DNA from 2 places in the Pantoea sp. At-9b genome. Region 2 is predicted to be linked to the other one. Evidence: predicted binding sites of a transcription regulator. Region 2 holds the regulator's gene; the other holds the start of a gene.
The links. The regulator sigma-54, encoded in region 2, starts transcription at its own class of promoters, with help from an activator protein. The targets are predictions, from matches to a motif close to GTTGGCACANNTTTCGCTNT.
Positions count from the first base shown of each region.

Region 1 (5,744 bases), 550 kb from region 2:
TAAGCATTCTCGCCGTGGCTGTTCACATCCAGACCTTCACGTTCCTGATCTTCTGGAACACGCAGGCCAACAATCATATCGGCCAGTTTGAAGCCAATGAAGGCAACCACACCAGACCAGACGATGGTGACACCGACGCTGAACAGCTGGATCCACACCTGATGGCCCATGGTCACGCCTTCAGCATAACCTACGCCACCCAGTGAAGAGGACGCGAACACACCGGTCAGGATACAACCCACGATGCCGCACACGCCGTGCACACCGAACACATCACACGGGTCATCAACACGCAGCCATTTCTTCAGGGTGGTCACACCCCACAGGCCAGCCAAACCACCGACCAGACCGATAATCAGCGCACCACCGACACCGACATAACCACACGCCGGGGTGATAGCAACCAGACCAGCGATGAAGCCTGAAGAGGCACCCAGCAGAGAAGGCTTGCCACGCAGCGCCCACTCACCGAAGGTCCAGGACAGTACCGCACCCGCGGTGGCAATCACGGTGTTCAGGAACGCCAGGGCAGCGATTTCGTTAGCAGCAGAAGCAGAACCGGCGTTGAAGCCGAACCAGCCCACGTACAGGATGGCTGTACCGGTGAACACCATCGGCAGGTTGTGCGGTTTGAAGGCTTCTTTACCAAAGCCAGCACGTTTGCCCACCAGGTAAGCACCCACCAGACCTGCAACCGCGGCGTTGATGTGTACAACCGTACCGCCAGCGAAGTCCAGCGCGCCGTCAGATGCCAGCAGACCGCCAGCCCAGACCATGTGCGCAATCGGCAGGTAAGCCAGTGTCAGCCATACTGCAACGAAAATCAGCACCGCAGAGAAACGGATACGTTCAGCAATTGAACCGACAATCAGGCCCACGGTGATACAAGCAAACGAAGCCTGGAACGCCACGTGGATGTATTGATAGAAAGTTCCCATCAGCGCTTTCAGCTCGATGTTTTTCAGCATCGCCCACTGGAAGCTACCGAAGAAGGCATTGCCTTCGCTGAAGGCCAGCGAATAACCGTAGATCATCCACAGTACGCAGACCAGGGAGAAGGTGACCGCCACCTGAGTCAGCATGGACAGCACGTTTTTACCGCGGATCAGACCGCCGTAAAACAGGGCAATACCCGGAATTGACATGAACAGCACCAGTGCGGTGCAGATCATCATAAACGCGTTATCGGCTTTATCCGCAACGGCAGGAGCTGCCGCCATGGCCAGAGACGGTAACAGCGCCAGGCTGGTCAGGCCTAACTTCGTCATCATTTTATTCATTTCTTTCCATCCCATCACAATCAAGGCCCAGTTACAGTGCTGCTTCGTCGGTCTCGCCAGTACGAATACGGATAACGCGTTGCAGTTCCGCAACGAAAATTTTGCCGTCGCCAATTTTGCCGGTGTAAGCAGCTTTGCTGATCACATCCACAACTTCGTCGAGCTGATCATCAGCAATGGCGATATCAATTTTTACTTTTGGCAGGAAGTTCACGCTGTACTCGGCACCGCGATAAAGCTCTGCGTGACCTTTCTGGCGACCGAAACCCTTCACTTCGGTAACTGTCAGTCCCTGAATGCCAATAGAGGATAAGGCTTCACGCACGTCCTCCAGCTTAAATGGTTTGATTACCACGGTAACCAGCTTCATACGATCCCCTCCAGGTATTTAATGAGTGAGTCTTACCGGACACGCAGGGATATAAGCAAAGGGTGTGCCATAAATAAAAAAACCGCAGAGTCAGCAGATTAGCCGCGCCGCAGCACGCTTCGTTCTGTGATGAACAACACAAATACCAGCAGGAGAGGAAGAAAGGAGTGGATTGTTTGCACTTCTTTGGTGCTTCAAGCCTCAAAGAAGTGCATTTCTACAGAATAATCCGATAAAGGTGCGCAAAAAAGGTGCAAGTCACCCTTCAGCCGTTAAGGGAATGCCCGCCGCGAGTTCATCGCCAGCCTGTTGCAACTGGTACATTTGCCAGTAACGTCCCTGCTGCGCCAGCAATTCACTGTGCGTACCGCGCTCGGCAACCTGCCCGCGGTGCAGCACCAAAATCTGCTCCGCTTCGGTAATGGTGGAGAGGCGATGCGCAATCACCACCAGCGTGCTGTGCTGGCGTAAGGCGCGCAGCGCGTGTTGAATCGCCTGTTCCGTACCGGAGTCGATATTGGCCGTGGCTTCATCGAGGATCAGAATCTGCGGTAATGATACCAACACCCGTGCCAACGCCAGCAGCTGCTTCTGACCGACCGACAGATTGTTGCCCTGCTCGCCCAGCCGGGTGTGAATACCGTCCGGCATCGCGCGGACCAGAGACGCAAGCTGCACCGTTTCCAGCGCCTGCCACACCGCCTGCTCGGGGATGTCGCGTCCGAGGCGGACGTTGGCGAGTAAGGTATCCGCCAGCACCACCGGGTCCTGCTGCACCATCGCCACCCCCTGACGTAACGCCTGATGCGTCAACTGTGGCAGCGGACGCCCATCCAGCTCGATACTGCCGCGCGTCACCGGGTAGTAGCCCATCAGCAGGTTTGCCAGCGTACTCTTGCCACTGCCGGTATGACCGACCAACGCAATAAATCCACGTGGCGGCACGTCCAGATTGATCTGGCTTAACACGTCACGATCGGCACGATAGGCAAAACTGACGTCACGCAGGGAAATACGCCCGGAGGCCAGTGGCCGATTGTCGCTGCCGTAATCCTGCTGGGTCGCATCCATTAACTCAAAAATACGCTCACCCGATACTACCGCCTGTTGCAGCATCGATTGCTGGGTGGTGAGTTCAATCAACGGCTCATTCAGACGCCCGAGGTAAGTGATAAAGGCATACAGCACCCCCACCTCAAAGACGCCGGGAGTGGCGAAACTGAACAGCATCAGCAGGCCGCACAAAATCAGTGCAGAGAACAAACTCAGTAGCGGGCGCAGCAGGAAGCCATCCAGGCGCAGCGTCTCCATTCGAGCCAGATAGTGTGAACGGCTGGCCTCCGCCATGCGCTCACCAAAGCGCGCCTGCTGGCGAAACTGCTGGATAACGCTCATGCCGTTAATCACTTCATTGAAGCCGTTATTGATATCGGCCAGGTAGCTCCGCACCCGGCGCGCTATCGGTGTGCTGTAGCGCTGATAAATCAACATCACCGTTAGCACCAGCGGGAAAATCACGATTGCCACCAGCGCCATGCGCCAGTCGAGCGCAAACATCGCCACCAGCATCGCCCCAACCAGCGCGGCACTGCGCAACACCGTTGCCACCACCGTGACGTACAGATCGCGGATCACCTCGGTATCGTTGGTCACGCGTGAGATGATCTGCCCGACCGGTTGGGTATCGAAAGCACTCAATGGTTGCCGCAACGCCGCATTCATCACATCAGAACGTAATTTTTGTACCACGCCGATCGCCGCGCGATTAAACAGCAACGCCTGAAAATAGTGCAGGCCCGCCGCCAGTAGTTGCAGCAGAATGAAGCTGACCACCAACCCGACGACAATGCCCCACGGCATCTGGTGCTTCGCCACCAGATGATCAATAAAATAACTGATCAATACCGGCCCGGTGACTTCGGCTGCCGCCGCCAGCCATAGCATGCCCACCGCCAGCCACAACGATTTACGCCAGGGTTTGCCGTAAGCCAGTAAACGTTTCAACGTCGGCCACAGGCGCACAGATTTAGCCACGACTCGCTCCTTCGGTGATCTCATCCTCGTCCAGCGCCGCTTCCAACTGCTGATAACGGTACATATCGCGATACCAGCCACTTTGCGCGACCAGTTCATCGTGGTCACCACGCTGCATCACCTGACCTTGCTGCAACACCAGAATCTCGCTGGCTTCGGTCAACGCCGACAGACGATGCGCACTGATAATCAGGGTGCGACCCTGACCCCATTGCCGCAGGTTGTGCAGAATATCGTGCTCGGTACGTCCATCTACCGCTGATAAGGCGTCATCCAGAATCAGGATCTCGGCATTCAGCAACAACGCGCGCGCGATAGCAATACGTTGCTTTTGTCCGCCTGATAACATCACGCCCCGCTCTCCCACCTCGGTTTCATAACCTTGCGGTAAGCGCAGGATATCCTCATGAACGCAGGCCATCTTTGCCACCCGCTCAATCTCCTGCTGGCTGGCATTTGGTCGACCCAATGCGAGGTTATTCGCCACCGTGTCGGAAAACAGGAATGGCGTCTGACTCACCACCGCCAGGCGGCTGCGCCAGCTATCGATGCGCAGGTGCGACAGCGGTGTGTTGTGATAGCGAATGTCGCCCTGCTCCAGGTCAAAATGGCGCTGAAGCAAACTCAACAGCGTACTTTTGCCACAGCCGGTAGGGCCGCATAATCCCAGCATCTGGCCTGGTTTGAGCTGGAAATTGACATGGCTGAGCGCCACACCGGCACTCGCCGGATAGCGAAACTCGCGGATTGCCACCTGTAAATTCCCCGCCTCCGGCGGCAGAATTTTTTGCCCATCTTCCACCGCCGGGGCTTCCGCCAACAGGGCACGGATGCGGCTCCAGGCGGCACTGCCACGCTCGACGATATTGAACATCCACGCCAGCGCCAGCATCGGCCAAATCATCAATCCGAGGTACATCACAAAGCTGGTGAGCTGCCCTAACGTCAGGCTGCCGTGCCACACCATCCAGCTGCCGCCGCCGATCGCCAGCAGGTTAGAAAAACCAATCGCGATATAGATCGTGGGATCAAAACGCGCATCCACGCGCGCTACGCGCAGGTTCTTCTCGCCAGTGTCACGTGCGATGGCCGCAAACTGCTGTGACTGATGATCTTCCAGACCAAAGGCTTTGATCATGCGGATACTGGTCAGGCTCTCCTGCGTTTGATCATTGAGGCTGGAGAACGCCGCCTGTGCCAGTTTGAAACGGTCATGCAGTTGATTGCCGTAGCGATGGATAATCAGCGCCATAATCGGCATCGGCACCAGCGCCAGTAACGTCAGCTGCCAGCTAATTTGTATGCTCATTACCACCAGCACCACACAGCCCATCACCAGCGAATCCACCAGCGTCAGCACCCCTTCCCCGGCAGCAAACACTACGCGGTCAACATCATTGGTCGCACGGGCGATCAGATCACCGGTGCGATGGCGCAGATAAAACGCCGGATGTTGGCGACTCAGTTGGCGGTAAAAGTCTTCACGCAATTTCACCGCCAGTTGGTAAGAGGCACCAAACAACAGCACGCGCCAGACATAGCGCAGCAGATACACCACCACGGCGGTGACCAGCATCACGCCGATCCACATCATCAGTCGCCCGGTGCTCAAGGTATGTTGGGTAACGCCATCAACAATCACCCCCACCAGATGCGGTGGCAGCAATTGCAGAAGCGCAATGATGATGAGCAGAGTGACCGCGCCCAGATATCGCCGCCACTCGCGCAGAAAATACCAACTTAACTGGCTGAATAATCGCACAAGACTGTCTCTTTCTTTACCCGTCAGGGTGCTACCGGCAATGCGGTGGTATATTTAATTTCTTCCATCGCGAAACTGGAGGTCACATCAATCAGACCCGGTACGCCATTCACCAGCCGCTTATAAAAACCGTCGTAACTTTTCATATCTGCCACCTGAATGCGCAGCAGATAGTCGTATTCTCCGGCCATACGATAGAACGCCATCACTTCTGGCATCTGCTGGACCACGCTGACAAATTGCTGATACCAGTCGCTGCTGTGCTGCTGGGTTTTGACAAACATGAACGCAGTCAGCG
Region 1 is NC_014837.1:1,091,203-1,096,946, reverse strand. It holds gene amtB (ammonium transporter AmtB) at 1-1,280, opposite strand, end outside; gene glnK (P-II family nitrogen regulator) at 1,312-1,650, opposite strand; gene PAT9B_RS04870 (SmdB family multidrug efflux ABC transporter permease/ATP-binding protein) at 1,909-3,684, opposite strand; gene PAT9B_RS04865 (SmdA family multidrug ABC transporter permease/ATP-binding protein) at 3,677-5,446, opposite strand; gene PAT9B_RS04860 (Lrp/AsnC family transcriptional regulator) at 5,470-5,744, opposite strand, start outside.
Region 1: glnK (P-II family nitrogen regulator) is a predicted target of sigma-54. The motif match lies at 1,703-1,722, and genes of this name have one in related genera.

Region 2 (5,744 bases):
CTGAGCCTGACCGACCGCTAACGATCATCAGCACCATCACATTTCTCCCGTTTTAAACCGGCGCATTGGCCGGTAAAAGTAGCTGTCGCTTAAAGGTGGTCGTCCTGCGCTTCTGTGATAATGGCATAGAGTTCTTCATCGCTCTGTGCGGCGCGCAAACGACGACAGACCGTTTTATCTGCCAGGCGTTTTGCCACCAGTGACAGCGTATGCAGATGGGTTTTACACTGGTCTGCGGGCACCAGTAACGCAAACAGCAGGTCCACTGGCTGGTTGTCCACCGCGTCAAAGGCGATGGGCTGGTCGAGGCTAATGAACACGCCAACGGCGCGCAGCGTATCCTCCTCCAGTTTGCCATGTGGAATGGCGATACCATTGCCAATACCGGTACTGCCCATGCGTTCACGGGTGAGGATCGCTTCGAAAAGCGTCTGGTGAGGCAGATTGAGCTGTTTTGCTGCCAGCTCGCTGATTATTTCCAGCGCACGTTTTTTACTCTGGCAGTGTACGCCGCTGCGGGTGCAGTCCAGCGTGAGGACCGAGCTCAATTCCAGTGTCAGATCGTTGTTCATCATCGTTTCACTTGCGAGTTCACATAGCCGCGAGGATCACTCACTTTACCCCGATAACGGGAAAAATACAGTTATCCTGTTGGCGCTTGCGCAGATGACAAAACGGGGCGGTTAGCCCGCCCCATTCTGTGCTCTGAGTGTCGAACCGGTCGACACTCTGCAAGCGTGAAGGTTAGTGTTTTTTCAGTTTGTCTTTATGTTTGGTCAACTGACGGGAAAGCTTGTCGATCAATCCGTCAATGGCCGCGTACATGTCTTCCGCTTCCGATGTCGCGTGCAATTCACCGCCGTTCACATGCAGTGTTGCATCAGCAATCTGCGTTACCTTCTCCACTTTCAGAACAATATAGACCTGATTAATCCGATCAAAATAGTGTTCCAGTTTGGCAAATTTGCTGTTTACAAATTCGCGCAGCGGCTCGGTAATCTCTACATTCAGTCCGGTAAGGTTTATCTGCATAGGTCTTCCTTCTCAATACATTCAAACCAGCTGTTTACGCTGATTCGAGGGCGGGATGGACAAAGACTCGCGATACTTAGCAACCGTACGGCGGGCCACCATGATGCCCTGTTCAGATAACATGGAGGTCAGTTTGCTGTCGCTCAAGGGTTTTGCGGGGTTTTCCGCAGAGATCAATTTTTTCACCAGGGCACGGATCGCTGTCGATGAGGCTTCGCCGCCACCTTCGGTGTTCACATGACTGGAGAAAAAATATTTCAGTTCAAAGATGCCACGCGGACTGTGTAAATACTTTTGCGTGGTCACTCGGGAAATGGTGGACTCATGCATATCCACGGCCTGGGCGATATCCGCCAGTACCATGGGACGCATGTACTCCTCGCCCTGTTCAAAAAACGCCTGCTGCTGTTCGACGATACAGCGTGTCACTTTCAGCAGCGTGTCGTTACGGCTCTCCAGGCTCTTAATCAGCCACTTGGCTTCCTGTAAATTGCTGCGGATAAACTGGCTGTCACTGTCGTTACGTGCTGCTCCGCCCATCGCTGCATAGTGCTGATTAATCTTAAGACGCGGTACGCTGTCGGCATTCAGTTCTACCGTCCAGCGTGTGCCGACTTTTCGCACCAGCACATCCGGAATCACATACTCAGGTTCGCTGGTATTGACCGACTGGCCCGGACGCGGGTCCAGCGATTGAATCAGTACCATCGCCTCTTTCAGTACATCTTCTTTCAGACGCGTCATACGCATCAGGCTGCGGAAATCGTGATTGGCCAGCAGATCGAGATGGTCGCTAACGATTAAACGCGCTTCCGCCAGCATCGGCGTGTCGGTGGCGTACTGAGAAAGTTGTACCAGCAGACAGTCACGCAGGTCACGTGCACCCACACCAACCGGATCAAAACGCTGCACGCGTTTTAACACCGCTTCCACTTCTTCCAGCGTCAGCTCTTCATCACCGATGCTGTCGCAAATATCCTGGAGGGTCACGGTGAGATAACCGGTGTCGTCGATAGCATCCACAATGGAGGTCGCAATGGCACGATCGGTATCGGTGAACGGTGTCAGCTCAACCTGCCACATCAGGTAATCCTGTAGCGACTGGGTGGTTTCACCCTGATAAACCGGCAGTTCATCATCCTGATAATCGGTACCCGTTCCAGAAGGGGTTCCGGCGGTGTAGATTTCGTCCCAGGTTGCGTCGAGCGGCAGCTCTTCCGGCATCTCTTTTTGTTCCAGCGCCTCGCGGGTATCGAGTGCCTCGCTTTCCTGATATTCGCGTGTGTCTACTTCTTCATGGAGTTCTGATTGTTCAAGCAATGGGTTGCTTTCCAGCGCCAGTTGTAATTCCTGCTGGAGTTCAAGCGTAGAGAGTTGCAGCAAGCGGATTGCTTGCTGCAACTGGGGTGTCATCGCCAGCTGTTGGCTGAGCCTGAGTTGCAAACCTTGCTTCATAATCCGGATTGAATTTCCTAAGCAAACGTCGGAGGTTACGACACCTTATCAGAGTCTGAACTCTTCGCCCAAATAAACACGCTTAACCTGCTCATCTGCAAGTATTTCATCGGGCGTGCCGTGGGCAATCAAGTGCCCCTGGCTGACGATGTAAGCGCGTTCACAGACGGCAAGGGTTTCGCGCACGTTGTGATCGGTAATCAGCACACCCAATCCGCTATCACGCAGATGCTCAATGATCTTCTTGATATCAATGACGGAAATGGGGTCGACACCGGCAAAAGGCTCATCCAACAGGATGAATTTAGGGTTGGCGGCCAGCGCGCGGGCAATCTCAACACGACGGCGTTCACCGCCGGAGAGTGCCTGACCCATGCTGTCACGCAGATGTTCAATGTGGAACTCTTCCATCAGCTCGTTAGCGCGATCCTGACGCTGCTCTTCGGTAAGATCGTCACGGATCTGCAACACCGCCATCAGGTTGTCGTAAACGCTAAGGCGACGGAAAATGGAGGCCTCCTGCGGCAGATAGCCGATGCCGCGACGTGCGCGCGCATGCAGTGGCAAAATGCTGATGTCTTCATCATCAATCACAATGCGACCGGCATCGCGCGGTACGATACCGACCACCATGTAGAAGGTGGTGGTTTTACCGGCCCCATTGGGGCCAAGCAAACCGACGATTTCGCCGGATTTCACTTGCAGGCTAACGTCTTCTACCACGCGGCGGCCTTTGTAGGCTTTCGCCAGGTTTTCAGCGATCAGTGTGGCCATAGAAATTAGTTACTCTTTTTTTGGCTCTGGGAAGAACCGTCTTTGTCCTGCAACTGCGACGGCACCAGCACGGTGGTCACACGTTTGCTCTGGCCCTGACTGTAGGCCTGCATTTTTTGCTCTTTCACCAGATACGTGATGCGATCGCCCTTGATGTTGCTATCCAGCTGTTCAATGTAGGCGTTACCGGTCAGCTCAACAAAGTCATTCGCCAGTTCGTAATGAAGTTTGGCGGCATGGCCTTGCACCGGCTTACCGTTGTCCTGCATCTGATAAAAGGTCGCAGGGTTGCCCCAGGCATCCACAATGGTTTTTTTGCTGTCGCCGCCCGGACGGGTGACAACCACTTTGTCGGCGGTGATCTTGATCGATCCCTGGGTAACGATAACGTTGCCGGTGAAGGTGGCGACGTTGCCTTGGAGATCCAGTGACTGATTCTCTGAATCGATATTAACGGGTTTGTCCGAGTCCCCGGTTAAGGCCAGAGCGGGCAGGCTGGTGGCTAACAGGGCGCTGACCAGCAGTAACTTAAGGCTGTTGTTTTTCATTTTGGATTTCATAGGAGGATTTGACCTTTTCAATCAACTGGGCATGTTTCGTCCGTAAGTTGCCGCGCATCTTCATGCCAGTAGAGTTAAAACTGCGGCCATAAAGGGTGACCTGATCGTCAGAGGTGACATCCTGGGTGACGAGATTCACCACCGCATTATCGGTTTTAATGCGCTCCAGCTCCGAATCCTGCGTCAGGGTGTTCACTTCAACGTGGCCGTAAAGATAAAGCATACGATCTTTGGTGAGCTTTGCCTTATCGGCGCGCACAGACCACGTCGGAATTTTATTCACGTCGTAAGTGGTCATCACCGGATTATCGAACCAGCTCAGTTCATCGGCAGCAAAGTAGGTCACTTTATCCGAAATGAGTCTGTAGGCCAGCGCACCGTCTGGATTGTACACCACGGTGTGAGAAGTCGAACTGGTGTAAGTCGGCTCCTGGTCGTTGGTGGTAACCGGCGCTTTGCTCTCATCCTGGTTGGTAAGATTCCAGCCAATCAGCACCAGAGCGATTAGGGCCAGAATCAGCGTTATCCAACGCCTGCTTTTACTCATACTGATTGCCCTTTGGCATCCTCAAATTTGTTCTGCGCCATTAAGATCAGATCGCAAAGTTCACGTACCGCGCCACGGCCACCGGCAATGCGGGTGACATAATGTGCACGCGGCAACAGAATCGGGTGTGCATCGGCGACAGCAACACTCAGACCCACACGGGCCATGACCGGCCAGTCGATCAGGTCATCACCGATATACGCCACCTGTTCCGCAGATAATGACAGTTTATCCAGGAGTTCGCGCCAGGCCAAAAGCTTATCCGATTGTCCCTGGTAAAGATGCGTAATGCCGAGGGTTTTACAGCGATCTTCCATCAGTTTGGCATTGCGACCGGTAATAATAGCCACTTCAATGCCGGAGGTCAGCAGGCAACGAATGCCATAGCCATCGCGCACGTTGAAGGCTTTCAGTTCTTCGCCGCTGTTGCCCATGTAAATCAGGCCATCGGACATCACGCCATCAACATCACAAATCAGCAGGCGGATCTGCGCCGCGCGCGCCATCACATCTGCGCTCACCGGACCATAGCAGGTCTCGATCGCAGCGGTTTCAACACTCATGTTCTTTTCCTGTTCAGACCACGCCGGCGCGCAGCATGTCATGCATATGTATCACACCGAGCAGGCGATCGTCATCGGCCACCAGCAGCGCAGTGATGTTTTTGTTTTGCATCAAATTAAGTGCGTCAACGGCCAGCATGTTCGGACGCACGCGAATACCGCCGCGCGTCATCACATCTTTGATGCTGGCTGACTGGAAATCGATCCCCATATCAAACACCCGGCGCAAGTCACCATCAGTAAAGATACCTTCGATTTTCATCAGGTCATCGACGATCACCGTCAGGCCGAGATTTTTACGCGTGATCTCCAGTAGCGCATCACGCAGCGACGCATCCCGGGAGACGTGTGGGATCTCGTCGCCGCTGTGCATGATGTCACTGACATGCAGCAGCAGTTTACGTCCGAGTGCACCGCCGGGATGGGAGAGCGCAAAATCTTCCTGGGTAAAGCCACGCGCTTCCAGCAGTGCGACGGCCAGCGCATCGCCCATCACCAGTGTCGCGGTGGTGCTGGTCGTGGGGGCCAGGCCCAGCGGGCAGGCTTCCTGTGGTACTTTCACGCACAGATGCACATCGGCAGCACGGCCCATGGCGCTGTCGGCACGGCTGGTGATACAAATCAGCTGGACTTTTTGTCGCTTCAGAACCGGGATCAACGCGAGGATCTCGTTGGATTCACCGCTATTGGAAATCGCCACCACCACATCATCGGTGCTGACCATGCCGAGGTCACCGTGGCTGGCTTCCGCCGGGTGCACAAAAAAAGCCGGGGTTCCGGTACTGGCGAAGGTAGCGGCCATTTTTTTGCCAA
Region 2 is NC_014837.1:544,874-550,617, forward strand. It holds gene rapZ (RNase adapter RapZ) at 1-37, opposite strand, end outside; gene ptsN (PTS IIA-like nitrogen regulatory protein PtsN) at 90-572, opposite strand; gene hpf (ribosome hibernation promoting factor) at 745-1,032, opposite strand; gene rpoN (RNA polymerase factor sigma-54) at 1,054-2,487, opposite strand; gene lptB (LPS export ABC transporter ATP-binding protein) at 2,536-3,261, opposite strand; gene lptA (lipopolysaccharide ABC transporter substrate-binding protein LptA) at 3,267-3,821, opposite strand; gene lptC (LPS export ABC transporter periplasmic protein LptC) at 3,790-4,368, opposite strand; gene kdsC (3-deoxy-manno-octulosonate-8-phosphatase KdsC) at 4,365-4,931, opposite strand; gene kdsD (arabinose-5-phosphate isomerase KdsD) at 4,945-5,744, opposite strand, start outside.